DNA from 3 places in the Cytobacillus sp. GQ23 genome. Region 1 is predicted to be linked to each of the others. Evidence: riboswitches for the same ligand, from Rfam matches in the RefSeq annotation. Region 1 holds a riboswitch; each other region holds the start of a gene.
The links. Region 1 has a riboswitch for S-adenosylmethionine ahead of AC6CHU_RS07850 (O-methyltransferase). Riboswitches for the same ligand answer to the same signal wherever they lie in the genome.

Region 1 (4,235 bases):
ACTGACAAAAACGATAGTAATGGAAAAAATGACGGAAGGCGTCTGCAGCATCACGTTGCCGGTAATGAAATCTGAATACTGTCTGATGACAATGCCTGTAGTATGCAAGTAAAAGGAAACAAGAAAGAAATTAAAGAGTTTACCAAGTGCTTTTCCAAGTATTTGCTCACTGTATTCGATAGGGGTCATCCTTGGAAATAATTGATGAAGCTTCCATGCAATGAATACCGTGATAAAACCGATTATAGAACCTGCTATAGGCGTCATCCACATGTCATGCCCGGCTAACCTTCCCGATATGGATGGAATCGAAAGCACACCTGTGGCAATGATAGCCGGGACAATTAAAAATTCCATTTGCAGGGCCGATATTTTTCCCTTTTCCAGCATGTCCATCTCACCGCCATTTTGACTTATTTACCTGCCGCTATTTTCAGGACCTGGTTTTAAGCTGGACCCTTGTTTAGTTTTGTTGTATTTTCCTGTGGAATGAGCGCGCTGATTCATTTTCCATAAAGGCGAACGAAAGAGTGTGTCCTTTACCGCATTTTTTTGCAGTGTTGATACAGGAGTCAGGTATGGTAAACCGAATGATCTTAGCTCTGATAAATGGATGACGAGCAGGATTAGTGCAAGCATTACACCTATTAATCCTAAAGCGCCGCCAAGGAGTATGATGGGAAACCTCAGTAATCGAATGGCAAGTCCCATTGAATAACGGGGGATCATGAAAGATGCAATACCCGTAATACTCACTACAATAATCATAGGTGCAGAAACAATCCCCGCTTGAACAGCTGCCTGACCAATTACAAGGGCACCCACAATACTAACAGCTGAACCTACTTGTTTTGGAAGGCGTATCCCGGCCTCTCTCAGTCCTTCAAAAGCAACTTCCATTAGAAGGACTTCCACAATGGCAGGGAAGGGGACACTTTCTCTGGAGGACGCAATGCTAAGCATCAGGTCCATGGGAATCATTTCCTGGTGAAATGTTGTTATGGCAACATATATGGCAGGAAGGAATAGGGATACAGCTAAGAAAAGAAACCGAAGAGACCGGATGAAGGTACCAATCCAAAACCTTTCATAATAGTCCTCCTGTGATTGAAACAAACTGAAGAAACTCACGGGAGCAATTAAAGTAAAAGGTGTCCCTTCAATCATTAATACTGCTCTTCCTTCAAGTAAATTTGCACATACCACATCCGGACGTTCCGTGTACAATAACTGGGGAAAAGGAGAATACGGGCTATCTTCAATGAATTGTTCGATATAGCCGCTTTCCAGTACTCCGTCAACAGTAATGCGATTAAGACGGCTTTCTATTTCCTGTATCAGAGTTTTATCCGCTATTTCTTCAATATATGAGATAACTACCTTCGTCTTCGTATATTTGCCTACATGCAGAGTCTTCATTTTCAGTCCCGGGTCTTTAATGATCCGGCGCAGTAAAGATGTATTGACACCGAGTGATTCAGTAAAGCCTTCCCTCGAACCCCGAATGGAGGTCTCAGCCTGCGGTTCTTCTATCGAACGCTTTTCAAATTTGGCTAATCCCAGTGAAAGAGCTTCATCATACCCATCAAAAAGCACTATTGGGTTCCCGATGCTTATTGAGTCGATACAGTCAGCGGTTGTTGCCAATCTTTTAATACTTGAAATCGGCAATCGGTTTTTCACAGTATGAAGGAAGTCGTTTTCGATATTCATGTTTTGATGCAGTAAGGTTCCAAGGACCAGCTCGTCAAGCTTTTGGGTATCACTTAATCCATCTATATAAATTATGGCTGCGTCAATTTTATTTAAGGCAAAATAACGGAAAATCACATCTGAACTCTCTCCATAAAGTGAGGAGAAAAATTGTATATTGTCTTCCAGCTTTTTTGATAAGAGGATGTCCTGTGATGTCAACTCGGGCTTAATCTGTTTTTTTACTCTTTTTTTTGAAGGACTCCTTTTAAATCGAAACACCACAATTTCCTCCTCAGGCAATATGTATATCCTTAAATTTCCTTAGAATTGAAATAAATATACAGGAAGGCAGAATCATGCGTTTCTTACATGGCAATAAACCACCAAAGTCTTGCCATCTTGCTAAAAATATGCAATACTTGATTGAAAATAAATTAATATACATACAAATTCTTATCCAGAGAGGTGGAGGGACTGGCCCTGCGAAGCCTCAGCAACCCCTGATTATGTCAGGAAGGTGCTAATTCCAACAGAGTTGACGCTCTGGGAGATAAGAGGTCGATTTGATAAGTTAAGGCCTCTTATAAAGGGGCCTTTTTTGGTGCTCTTTTATGCTCCCGTGCTAAGTGTTTAATATAGTACGAAGAAAGCGGAGGAATGACAAATGGAAAACAGCGTTATACAGGTACCGGAAGCATATTCGAGTATATTACAGGAATCTGCTGTGATGGGCTTCGGGCAATCATGTGATAAAAAAACAGGATTTTTACTAAAGGGGCTGGCTGCCTCCAAACCGGGTGGAAGCTTTTTGGAGCTGGGGACAGGTACGGGAGCTTCTGCTTCATGGATAATGGATGGGATGGATGAAAGCAGTAAGCTTACGACCGTTGATATAGATTTGAACGTGCAATCCATTGCGAAAAAATACCTCGGAAAGGACGCCAGAATCACATTTTGCTGTGAAGACGGAGCAGCTTTTATTCGAAATCTATCTGAGCGATTCGATTTTATTTTTGCAGATACGTGGCCCGGAAAATTCGAGCTCCTGGACAAAACCCTGGACCATTTGAATGTTGGCGGTTTTTATGTGATTCATGATGTGTTTCCGCAGCAGAAATTGCCTGAAGAATTTAGAATCAAAGCTACTAAACTTCTCAAAACTCTGCAGGACAGACCAGATCTCGACATTACCGAATTGGATTGGTCTACCGGACTGATACTCGCAGTGAAGACTGCAGTTTGACAGAAGAGATATGAGGAGGGGATCCCATGAGTAGCATTATAAATTCGTTTGGAACTGTGCTGCATGAAGAAGAAAACATTATTGAATGCTTAACCTGTTCATTAGTATCGCATTACTGTTTAGCCCCGCTGCCCGGATTGCTGGCGGCAACAAATAAAAGGCTGCTATTTTATGGATTATCTGCATCTGAATCAACAAAGGAATTAGTTGAAGAATTTGCATATATCGATATAACTTCCATTAAAGAAAAGAGGGGAATAACGGGCAAGCATATTCATATGTACTATAACGATGATTTTTTTAAATTCCAGCAAATCGAGGGGATGAATATGTTTGATTTTATGGCAGCGGTTAAGGAAAAGCTCTGCACGATTACAGATCCGGCAAAAGAGCGATATCCCGTAAGATAAGCGCCCTTTTAGCGGATAGATGTTAAACATTTAAATAATTTTTCCAGGTATTAACCATTAATTGGACCCCCTTCTCAATTTCGTCCATTGAGGGTGCCCCATAGCCAAGCATCACATGGTTGGCGGGTTTGTGAAGCTGGTACATAGGCGAAACAGCATCAATTTCAACTCCCGCCGACTTTGCCAGTTCAATTGCTTTAGGTTCATTTAATCCTTCTGGTAATATCACGATAATGTGCAAACCTGCTGTATCACCAATTATGTCAAAATGCTCTCCTAAATGCTTTGACAGGCTTTCGATTAAACAGTTCCTCTTGGCCCGATATAACGTTCTCATTTTTGCTATATGAGATGTATAAAGTCCTTCTTCCATAAATTTTGCAGCAGCCCGCTGGTCGATTCTTGAAACATTAGACTTTTGATTAGCATTAAATTCTTCATATCCCTGCTGCAGTGATGCCGGCATAATCAGATAGCTGATCCGAAGTGCAGGGAGCAAAGTTTTTGAAAAGGTGCCAAAGTAAAGAACGCGTCCGCTGGAATCCAGATGGGCCAATGACGAAATCGGTGTCCCTTTATAGCGGAATTCAGAATCATAGTCATCCTCAAGAATGTAAGCGTCCTGTTTCAGTGCCCAATTTAACAGTTCAGTCCTTCTGGCAATAGACATAATTGTACCAGTAGGGTATTGGTGGGCCGGTGTTGTATATAATAGTTTTACCGGCTTATCAGGTACACAGCATCCTTCATCGTTCACAGGAATAGGATGATATTCCAGCTGCAATTGCTCAAAAACGGATCTTGCCCTAATGAAACCCGGATCTTCTATTCCGACGGCTTTTCTCTTGAAAAACAAACAGACATTCAGTAACTGCTGTTGAAATCCG
Region 2 (4,235 bases), on a different contig from region 1:
GAAACTGTCGAAATTGAATTTATTGCTCATCATACTGAAGCAAAGGTAGTTTCAGAGGAAGATTTCTTTTCCAAAGGAGAAAGCGGAGGAACGATTTGTTCATCTGCCTACCGAAAAGCGCTTGAATTGATTGATGCTAAGTATGACCCGCGCAAATACAATATTTACCCTTTCCACTTCTCAGACGGTGATAACCTAACCTCTGATAATGCACGCTGTGTCAAGCTGGTGGAAGAACTGATGAAGGTCTCCAATATGTTTGGATACGGTGAGGTCAACCAGTATAACCGCCACTCGACCCTGATGTCCGCCTATAAAAATATTAAGAATGAAGATTTCCGATATTATATTCTTAAGCAAAAAGCAGATGTATTCCATGCGATGAAGAGCTTCTTTAAAAGGGAAGAGGATAACAAGAAATATGCGTAAGAGAGGGGAAACCTCTCTTTTTGTTTCAGCAAAAAGCCCCCTTTTCAGGGGGGTTATGCTATTTAAGCCTTTCCTTGGCAAGCTGCTCATCTCTATTTAATTCTGAGCTGATTTTTATCGCTGAATTAGTTGAAGTCTGAACACGATTATGATTCTCATTGACACAGCATGTACCTGCGGATTTATCTGCAAGTGTCTTGATATCCGATTCATGGACAGCCTCCCGGGCTGAAGCACTCTCCAAATATCCTTCAGAGTTTTCAGCATTGATCCTCTGATTGTCCTGAGGGGACCCAGGATATTGCCCATAATAGTCAGCGATTAAAACATATTTTCCATCAAAAACCATGCTTGCGTACTGATCCAGATCATGTTCATCAAACCGTGTACCATCTTTTTTATCAGGATCAATTCCGGAACTTGTGTCCGGGTCTTCCCCCATGAAAAGAGCTTTAACTGAATCAAGAAAACGCTGATTGCCCAGTTCCTGAGATCCGACTATTCGCAAGTTTACTCCGTAATTGTCTGCAAAGGCTTCAAGGTTTGCTCCATCCTTTGAGACGATCACAAGATTTTCCTTCTGATACCCATTTGACCCTGCGCCTTCAATGGCCTCTTTAAGCTCTTGCTGTGTATCGTATCCGCCTATTAATATATTCTTCTGCATATTTTTCACTCCCATTGTCATTTGATATTTTTTTATTTTCCCTGAATTGCAGGCGGGGAAACCTTCTTTTACTTTTGAAGGGCAGGGACCATTAATACAGCAGATGGGCCTTAATCTTTATATGGGACAAGCCGTATATATTAATAAAACGCAAAGAATACAGTATGATAAGGATATAAAAACTGAAATGTATTGCTGCTGGAGGTGGGCAGAAATGGAGATTGAGAAACTGGCTAAAAGGCTGAGGAACAGAACCCCCATCATTTTAGGGAGTGAGCGATATTCGAAATTCGCTATTTTGCTTCCGCTGGTTGAGATCAATAATGAGGTTCATGTCCTTTTTGAAGTGCGTTCATTAAAAATGAGAAGGCAGCCTGGGGAGGTATGTTTCCCCGGGGGAAGAATAGATCCGGAAGATAGGGATGAAGAGCATACGGCCATCCGTGAAACCTCTGAGGAACTCGGTGTGGATGAAGACAGCATCACAGATGTTTCCCCGCTTGATTACATGATTTCTTTTGGCCAGATTATTTACCCTTATGCAGGCATAATCCAAAACCCGGAGCAGATTGTGCCGAACCCTGATGAAGTAGAAGAGATCTTTACTGTCCCTCTTTCATTTTTAAAAAACGTAAAGCCGGAAACATATCACGTGAATTTTAAAGTAGAGCCGGAAGAAAATTTTCCTTTTGACTTGATTGCCGGAGGAGAAAATTACAATTGGCAGACAAGAAGAGCAGAAGAAGTATTTTATTATTTTCAGGATAAGGTCATCTGGGGGCTTACAGCCAGGATTCTTAAGCACTTTCTTGAAATCATAACGGATACCAGGGAAAGTGAAAGCGTTTGAAGAAAATAATTTATCAAAAAAAAGGTTGACGCAGTCCTTAAAAATGTTTATCATTCATATAAATTGAATACTTAGAAACTTCTTATCAAGAGAGGCGGAGGGACTGACCCTATGAAGCCTCGGCAACCAGCATTTATGCACGGTGCCAAATTCAGAGGAATACATTTTCCGAAGATAAGAAGGCGGAATGAACGGATAGTAAATTCAAACCCCTTCTTGTCTGTAATGGACGGAAGGGGTTTTTTGTTTTACGGCAGGCACGATAAATTGTATCCAGGGGGAATGAGAGATGTCAGTGATAACGATTGGGCTATTGGGGTTTGGAACAGTTGGAAAAGGAGTATATGAAACGATCAGCAAACATCAGGGAAGGCTACAGGCGGTATTAGGGAAAGAAGTGAAGGTCGCAGCCATCCTTGTTAAAAATGTGAATAAGCATACTTTGCCTGATGATGAGGTGCTTTTAACAGATGACTTTCAAGATATCATTGAGCTTCCAAAGCTTGATGTCGTAATTGATGCCATTGTTGGCAGGGAACCGGGCTATACATATTTACGCCAGGCAATATCGAGAGGATGCCATGTCATTACAGCCAATAAGGAAATGTTTGCATTTCATGGAAGTGAGCTTTCGAGGCTTGCAAAAGAAAAGAATGTATCACTGGGATTTGAAGCAACTGTCGGCGGCGGAATTCCCATCATTCAGACCATCAAACAGCTGCTGAATGCCAACCGGATAGAACGAATTGAAGGAATATTAAATGGCACATCCAATTTCATTTTGACAAGTATGAGGGAGGAGAATTTATCATTTGAAGAAGCACTGAGAATAGCTCAGGAAAAAGGTTATGCAGAAGCCGATCCCAAAAATGATATCGAAGGATATGACGCCTTTTACAAAGCAGTTGTTCTAAGCGAGCTGGTATTTGGGAAAGCGCCGGCACAGGAATACTCTGTCAGAGAAGGTATTACTGATATTACGATTGAGCAAATTACTTTGGCTGATTCGCTGGGCCTGAAGTTCAAGCATGTAGCATCCATTCAGAAGGAAAAAGATTCTATCCGCTGTACAGTAAAGCCGGTCCTGACAGGAGAAGCACATCCTTTGTACAGAGTAGAAGGCGTGCAAAATGCCGTTTCCATCGATGCAGATATTGTCGGAAATATCAGCCTGCAGGGGCCAGGAGCAGGCATGTTCCCAACGGCAAGTGCAATTATTGAAGATTTAATTCATGCAGGAAAAGCCGATTTTCCTTCAGCATTTGAGGAAGCAGTATCGGAAGAGAACGTTGTTGAACAGCAGATCTGGGTTGTATTTGGTAATGCTGAGCAAACAGAGCTGCCAGAGGGAATTGAAATCATCAGCAAAGTGTCAAAAGAGGCTGTGATTGTTAAGGCATCTGCAGAAGCTGTGTCATTATTAGACAGATCTGATTGGAAGGCATATCAAGTGCTTGGAGATTATGCACATGATGCGGTGAAGCATAAGCAGGTTCAGCCGGTCTAAAAAACAGAAGGGGCAGCTTACGAGCTGCCCCTTCTGAAGTATAATTTGAGATGGTGGATACTAAGCCTGCTGTTTATTCAATAATGGATTATTTAATCCTGAATACAGGTCTTTAACATGAACTGTTACTATCTTAGCGCCAATCTGGACATGGACCATATTATCAAAAACGGCTGTTACCAGGCCGTTTAATGAAACATTTGCACCAATATTGAGATCTTTGCCGGGAGATTTAACATTTTTCTTGTTTGCCATCCGTAACACCATCCCATTCCAATTTATTGAAACTTATACATAGAATATTGCCTTTTTATAGTAAAATAAACGCTTTAATCAAAAATGTCCAGTAAAATTGCTTGTTTTTTTATCGACAAATTGTATTGAAATTAGACACTTATCTAAAAACTGTTGATGGTACATCGAACTGTCTCCATAGGAAGATGAAGAAAAGAATGGACAGCCCCCATGCTGCAGCTGGCCGCTTGAAATGCACCCAGAGGATAATAAACATAACAGCATTGAAAAGAATCGACCATTTTAAATTCCATCCATTATCATACTTTATCAATTTTAATTTGATGTCAACAATCTCATTAACCGTATAGAGAAGGACCCAGCCAGAGATATAGAGCAGTTTTTTAATAAGGTTGCCTGCAGGGAATCTATACAAATAGATTAAAATGGTGGCAGGATACTTTACAGCGATAATGGATAAACTGACATGGGTGTTTGTAAGATTCGCTTTCTCATCGATTCCCTGCGGGTCATAAGTCCACATCGGG
Region 3 (4,235 bases), on a different contig from region 1:
TTCCTGAAATTATGGTAATTAACCCAATTAAATGCAGGATAAATGTACTGCGAATTAACCAATAAAGGAAATAACATGAAAAAATTGATATTTTTTCTTATTTGTCCATTATTTTCAGATAGGATTTTACTAGAAATATTACTAATATTAGGATGTCAAAGAAATTTAAGGAGTGTACAACTTGAAGAAACAACTACTTACAATGGCTGCGACAGCTGGTTTTTTGATTACACCGTTCAATGGAGAAGCAAGTGCACATGAAAATAAATATATAGTTCAGTCTGGTGACACCTTATGGGGAATCTCTCGCTCTAATAATCTTTCAATTGAAGAGTTAAAGACATGGAATAATCTATCAGGCTCAATAATTTATAAAGGACAAGCTCTGACTCTGCTGGCACCGCACAGCCATGACGCAGCAGCTGGCGGTTCTTCTGTCAGTACAGTCAGCTACACAGTGAAATCAGGCGATACTTTATGGGGAATTGCAAGAACACACGGCCTTTCTGTCAGTACCCTTAAGAGTTTAAACAGAATCAGCAGTGACACGATTTATCCGGGACAAAAGCTAAAAGTGAAAGGTTCGGCTAACACTGCTGTACCTTCTCTTCCTGCTAGCACTGGATCTTATACTATCCAAAGAGGAGATACTCTTTCAGGTATTGCATCTCGCCATAACCTATCGGTTTCACAGTTAAAAGCCTTGAATAATCTTACTTCAGACATCATTTATGCCGGCAAAACGATAAAGGTATCAGGTGCTGCAGCAAGCAAGCCGGCAGAATCACAGGTAGCTGCTCAATCGACATCCAAGGTAAATGAACTTATTTCTGAAGCAAAAAAATACATCGGTTCACCTTATAAATGGGCAGGAAGCACTCCTGCAGGATTTGACTGCAGCGGCTATTTGAACTATGTATATGGGAAAGCAGGAATCTCTATTCCTCGTACAGTTGCATCCATTTGGAGTGCCACAAAACATGTTGCCTCACCAAAAGTGGGAGATTTGGTATTCTTTGAGACTTACCAATCAGGTCCATCACATGCTGGAATATATCTTGGCGATTATAAGTTCATTCATGCCGGTTCTTCACGGGGTGTAGAAATAAGCGATATGAATAATTCTTATTGGAAGCCTCGTTACTTAGGGGCAAAAACCACTTTTTAGTTATAAAAAAGTACTCAGCGCTTTAATAAGCACTGAGTACTTTTTTTTAATCTCTTCGATCATTAAAAGTCTTGGAAAGAGCTTCCTTTGCGTCTCCCCATTTTTCCTCGGTTTGTCCTTTTAACTTATCCATATTGCCTTCCGCTTCTTTAGATTCGTTATTGGTCAGTTTGCCGTATTGTTTTTTTAATTCACCTTTAAATTGGTCAGCATTCCCTTTTGTTTGTTCTCTATTCATATTTGCACCCTCCTAAGTTATTGCTTACTTCTTAAATACCCAAAATGAAAAAGTCCAAACAATTGATATAATAAAAAAGCATTTTTATTTCTCAAACCATAACGAATGTGTTTCTTATAATGATGGAAAATTAAAAACTTATTGACAATTTATTATTATAGATATATTATTTTTACTATCAATTAAATAATTTACTTATCAAGAGTGACTGAGGGATCAGGCCCTATGACGTCCGGCAACCTCCATAATGGAACGGTGCCACTTCCTGCAGAATGATTTCATTCTGAAAGATAAGTCGTGATACATAACGATGCCTCTTTCCCGAATGGAAAGAGGTTTTTTGTTTGAAAAGGGGCAATGAAACTGGGGGGATCTGCATGATAGAAATTAAAGAACTTGAAAAAGTCTATGAAACTAAGAAAGGTAAAGTAACTGGTGTTGATCATGTATCGCTTAAGATTGAAAAAGGGGAGATTTTTGGCATCGTCGGATACAGTGGAGCAGGCAAAAGCTCTTTGCTGCGGTGTTTAAATTTATTGGAGAAGCCCACTTCTGGAGAAATCCTTATTGATGGATTATCTTTAACGTCTTTAAGCAAGAAAGAGCTTCGCCAGGCGCGTTTAAAAATTGGCATGATTTTTCAGCATTTTCATTTGGTTAGTTCGAAAACCGTATTCGAAAATATTGCTTTTGCTTTAAAAGCAGCAAACAAAACGAAGACTGAAATAGAAGCACGAGTTCATGAATTGCTTGATATGGTCGGATTAACGGATAAGAGGGATGTCTACCCATCACAGCTTAGCGGCGGGCAAAAACAGCGTGTTGGCATTGCCCGTGCACTGGCAAACAATCCATCAGTTCTTTTGTGTGATGAGGCTACATCAGCACTTGATCCAAGCACTACCAAGTCCATTTTGTCTCTGTTGAAAAAAATTAATAAAGAATTAAATCTGACCATTGTACTAATTACACATGAAATGGAAGTTGTTAAAGAAATATGTGACAGAATGGCTGTCATGCAGGATGGAAAAGTAATTGAAGAAGGTAAGGTCTATAATTTGTTCGCCAGCCCGAGAGAAGCGCTGACCAAAAAGTTCATTAATAGCGTGCTTCAATTTGACTTGCCTGAGAAGCTTTTAAAGGAACGTGAAGGCAAGATTATTAAGGTGTACTTCCAGGGAAGAATTGCAGAGGAGTCTGTTATTTCTGAGGTGTTTCAGCAATTTAAAGTGAAGGGGAATATCCTTCATGGAAAAATCGAATACATTCAGGAAAAACCGCTCGGGATTTTTGTTATGGCGATAACAGGTCCTGTGCTTGAAGTCGAAAGAGCCATTCAATATATTACAGACCGGACAAGGAATTTGGAGGTGGTTCGTGATGCAGCTTGAAAGTTTAATAGCTATACTGCCGGAACTGAATAAAGCATTTTTAGAGACCATTTATATGGTTGGAATATCTATTGCAGTAGCCATCATTGTTGGTCTGCCAACAGGTGTTTTGCTTTTTGTAACTGATAAGGGTCTATTTTTGGAAAATACCGTTTTTAAAAACATTGTCGGCTTCATTGTCAATATGATCCGTTCCATTCCGTTCATTATTCTGCTAATTGCTCTTTTGCCATTAGCTAATTTGATTACCGGAACGACCATTGGACCGACTGCTGCATCGGTTTCACTCTCAGTTGCTGCCATTCCGTTTTTTGCGAGGGTTGTAGAACAGTCTTTAAGAGAGATTGATAAAGGTGTCATTGAGGCTGCTGTAGCAGTCGGGGCTACACCGTGGATGATTGTAAAGGATGTACTCGTACCTGAGGCAAAGCCGGGGATTGTTCAGGGAATTACCATTACGGTCATCAGTCTTGTAGCATACTCTGCAATGGCAGGTATTGTCGGCGGCGGTGGAGTCGGGGACCTTGCGATACGCTTTGGTTATTACCGTTATGACAATACAGTCATGTTCACAACTGTTATTATTCTAATTTGTCTAGTCCAGATTTTCCAATTTGCCGGGGACCGGATCGCCAGATTAGTTGATAAAAGATAAAAATATCATCAGGGGGAAATAAAATGAAAAAGATAACATTTGCATTCATACTTATGCTTACATTTGCTGTACTTGCGGCGTGCGGAAGTGAGAACTCATCTTCCGAGGCAAGCGGTGATAAGAAAAATATCAGCATTGGTGCTACTTCGGGTCCATACAGTGACATGGTCAGCAAAGCAATAAAGCCAATTCTTGAAGATAAAGGCTATAAAGTAAATGTAGTAGAATTTAGTGACTATATCCAGCCTAACCTTGCCCTTTCAAAAGGAGACCTGGATGCTAATCTTTTCCAGCATAAAATTTATATGGAGACTTTTGCAAAAGAACATAATATTGAGCTGTCAGAAGTGATTACCGTCCCAACTGCCCCAATGGGCATTTATTCAAAAAAATTCGCTTCATTCGAGGAAATCAAAGAAGGTTCAGCTATTGCCATACCAAATGATCCAACGAATGCGGCGCGCGCGTTTTTAATCCTTGAGGATGCAGGACTTATCACAATAAATGCAGAAGCTGATCCGCTTACTATTTCTGAAAAAGATGTAGAAGACAATGTCAGGAACCTGCAGTTTAAGCCAATTGAAGCTGCCCAGCTGCCGCGTGCAGTGGACAGTGTTGATTTATCAGCCGTACCAGGAAACTATGCCCTCGCTGCAAAGATGGATTTGCTCGATGCACTGCAACTAGAGGACATGCCAGATAAGTACCGAAATCGAGTCGTAATTGACACGAAAAATACAGATAAACAACTAGCCAAGGACTTAAAGGCAGCTGTTGAATCTG

Region 2: another riboswitch for S-adenosylmethionine. It lies ahead of AC6CHU_RS25375 (homoserine dehydrogenase); the one in region 1 lies ahead of AC6CHU_RS07850 (O-methyltransferase).
Region 3: another riboswitch for S-adenosylmethionine. It lies ahead of AC6CHU_RS19815 (methionine ABC transporter ATP-binding protein); the one in region 1 lies ahead of AC6CHU_RS07850 (O-methyltransferase).

The regions. Positions count from the first base shown of each region.
Region 1 covers NZ_JCAXER010000007.1:100,886-105,120, forward strand. Annotated here, with positions in the region: gene AC6CHU_RS07840 (GerAB/ArcD/ProY family transporter) at 1-396, opposite strand, end outside; gene AC6CHU_RS07845 (spore germination protein) at 418-1,974, opposite strand; SAM riboswitch class I at 2,146-2,252, shown strand; gene AC6CHU_RS07850 (O-methyltransferase) at 2,360-2,938, shown strand; gene AC6CHU_RS07855 (PH domain-containing protein) at 2,965-3,348, shown strand; gene pdxR (MocR-like pyridoxine biosynthesis transcription factor PdxR) at 3,371-4,235, opposite strand, start outside.
Region 2 covers NZ_JCAXER010000051.1:8,191-12,425, reverse strand. Annotated here, with positions in the region: gene yhbH (sporulation protein YhbH) at 1-429, shown strand, start outside; gene AC6CHU_RS25385 (general stress protein) at 488-1,096, opposite strand; gene AC6CHU_RS25380 (NUDIX hydrolase) at 1,311-1,946, shown strand; SAM riboswitch class I at 2,026-2,127, shown strand; gene AC6CHU_RS25375 (homoserine dehydrogenase) at 2,236-3,453, shown strand; gene AC6CHU_RS25370 (hypothetical protein) at 3,514-3,708, opposite strand; gene AC6CHU_RS25365 (CBO0543 family protein) at 3,848-4,235, opposite strand, start outside.
Region 3 covers NZ_JCAXER010000026.1:18,466-22,700, reverse strand. Annotated here, with positions in the region: gene AC6CHU_RS19825 (C40 family peptidase) at 182-1,168, shown strand; gene AC6CHU_RS19820 (CsbD family protein) at 1,215-1,406, opposite strand; SAM riboswitch class I at 1,599-1,703, shown strand; gene AC6CHU_RS19815 (methionine ABC transporter ATP-binding protein) at 1,784-2,797, shown strand; gene AC6CHU_RS19810 (methionine ABC transporter permease) at 2,787-3,452, shown strand; gene AC6CHU_RS19805 (MetQ/NlpA family ABC transporter substrate-binding protein) at 3,476-4,235, shown strand, end outside.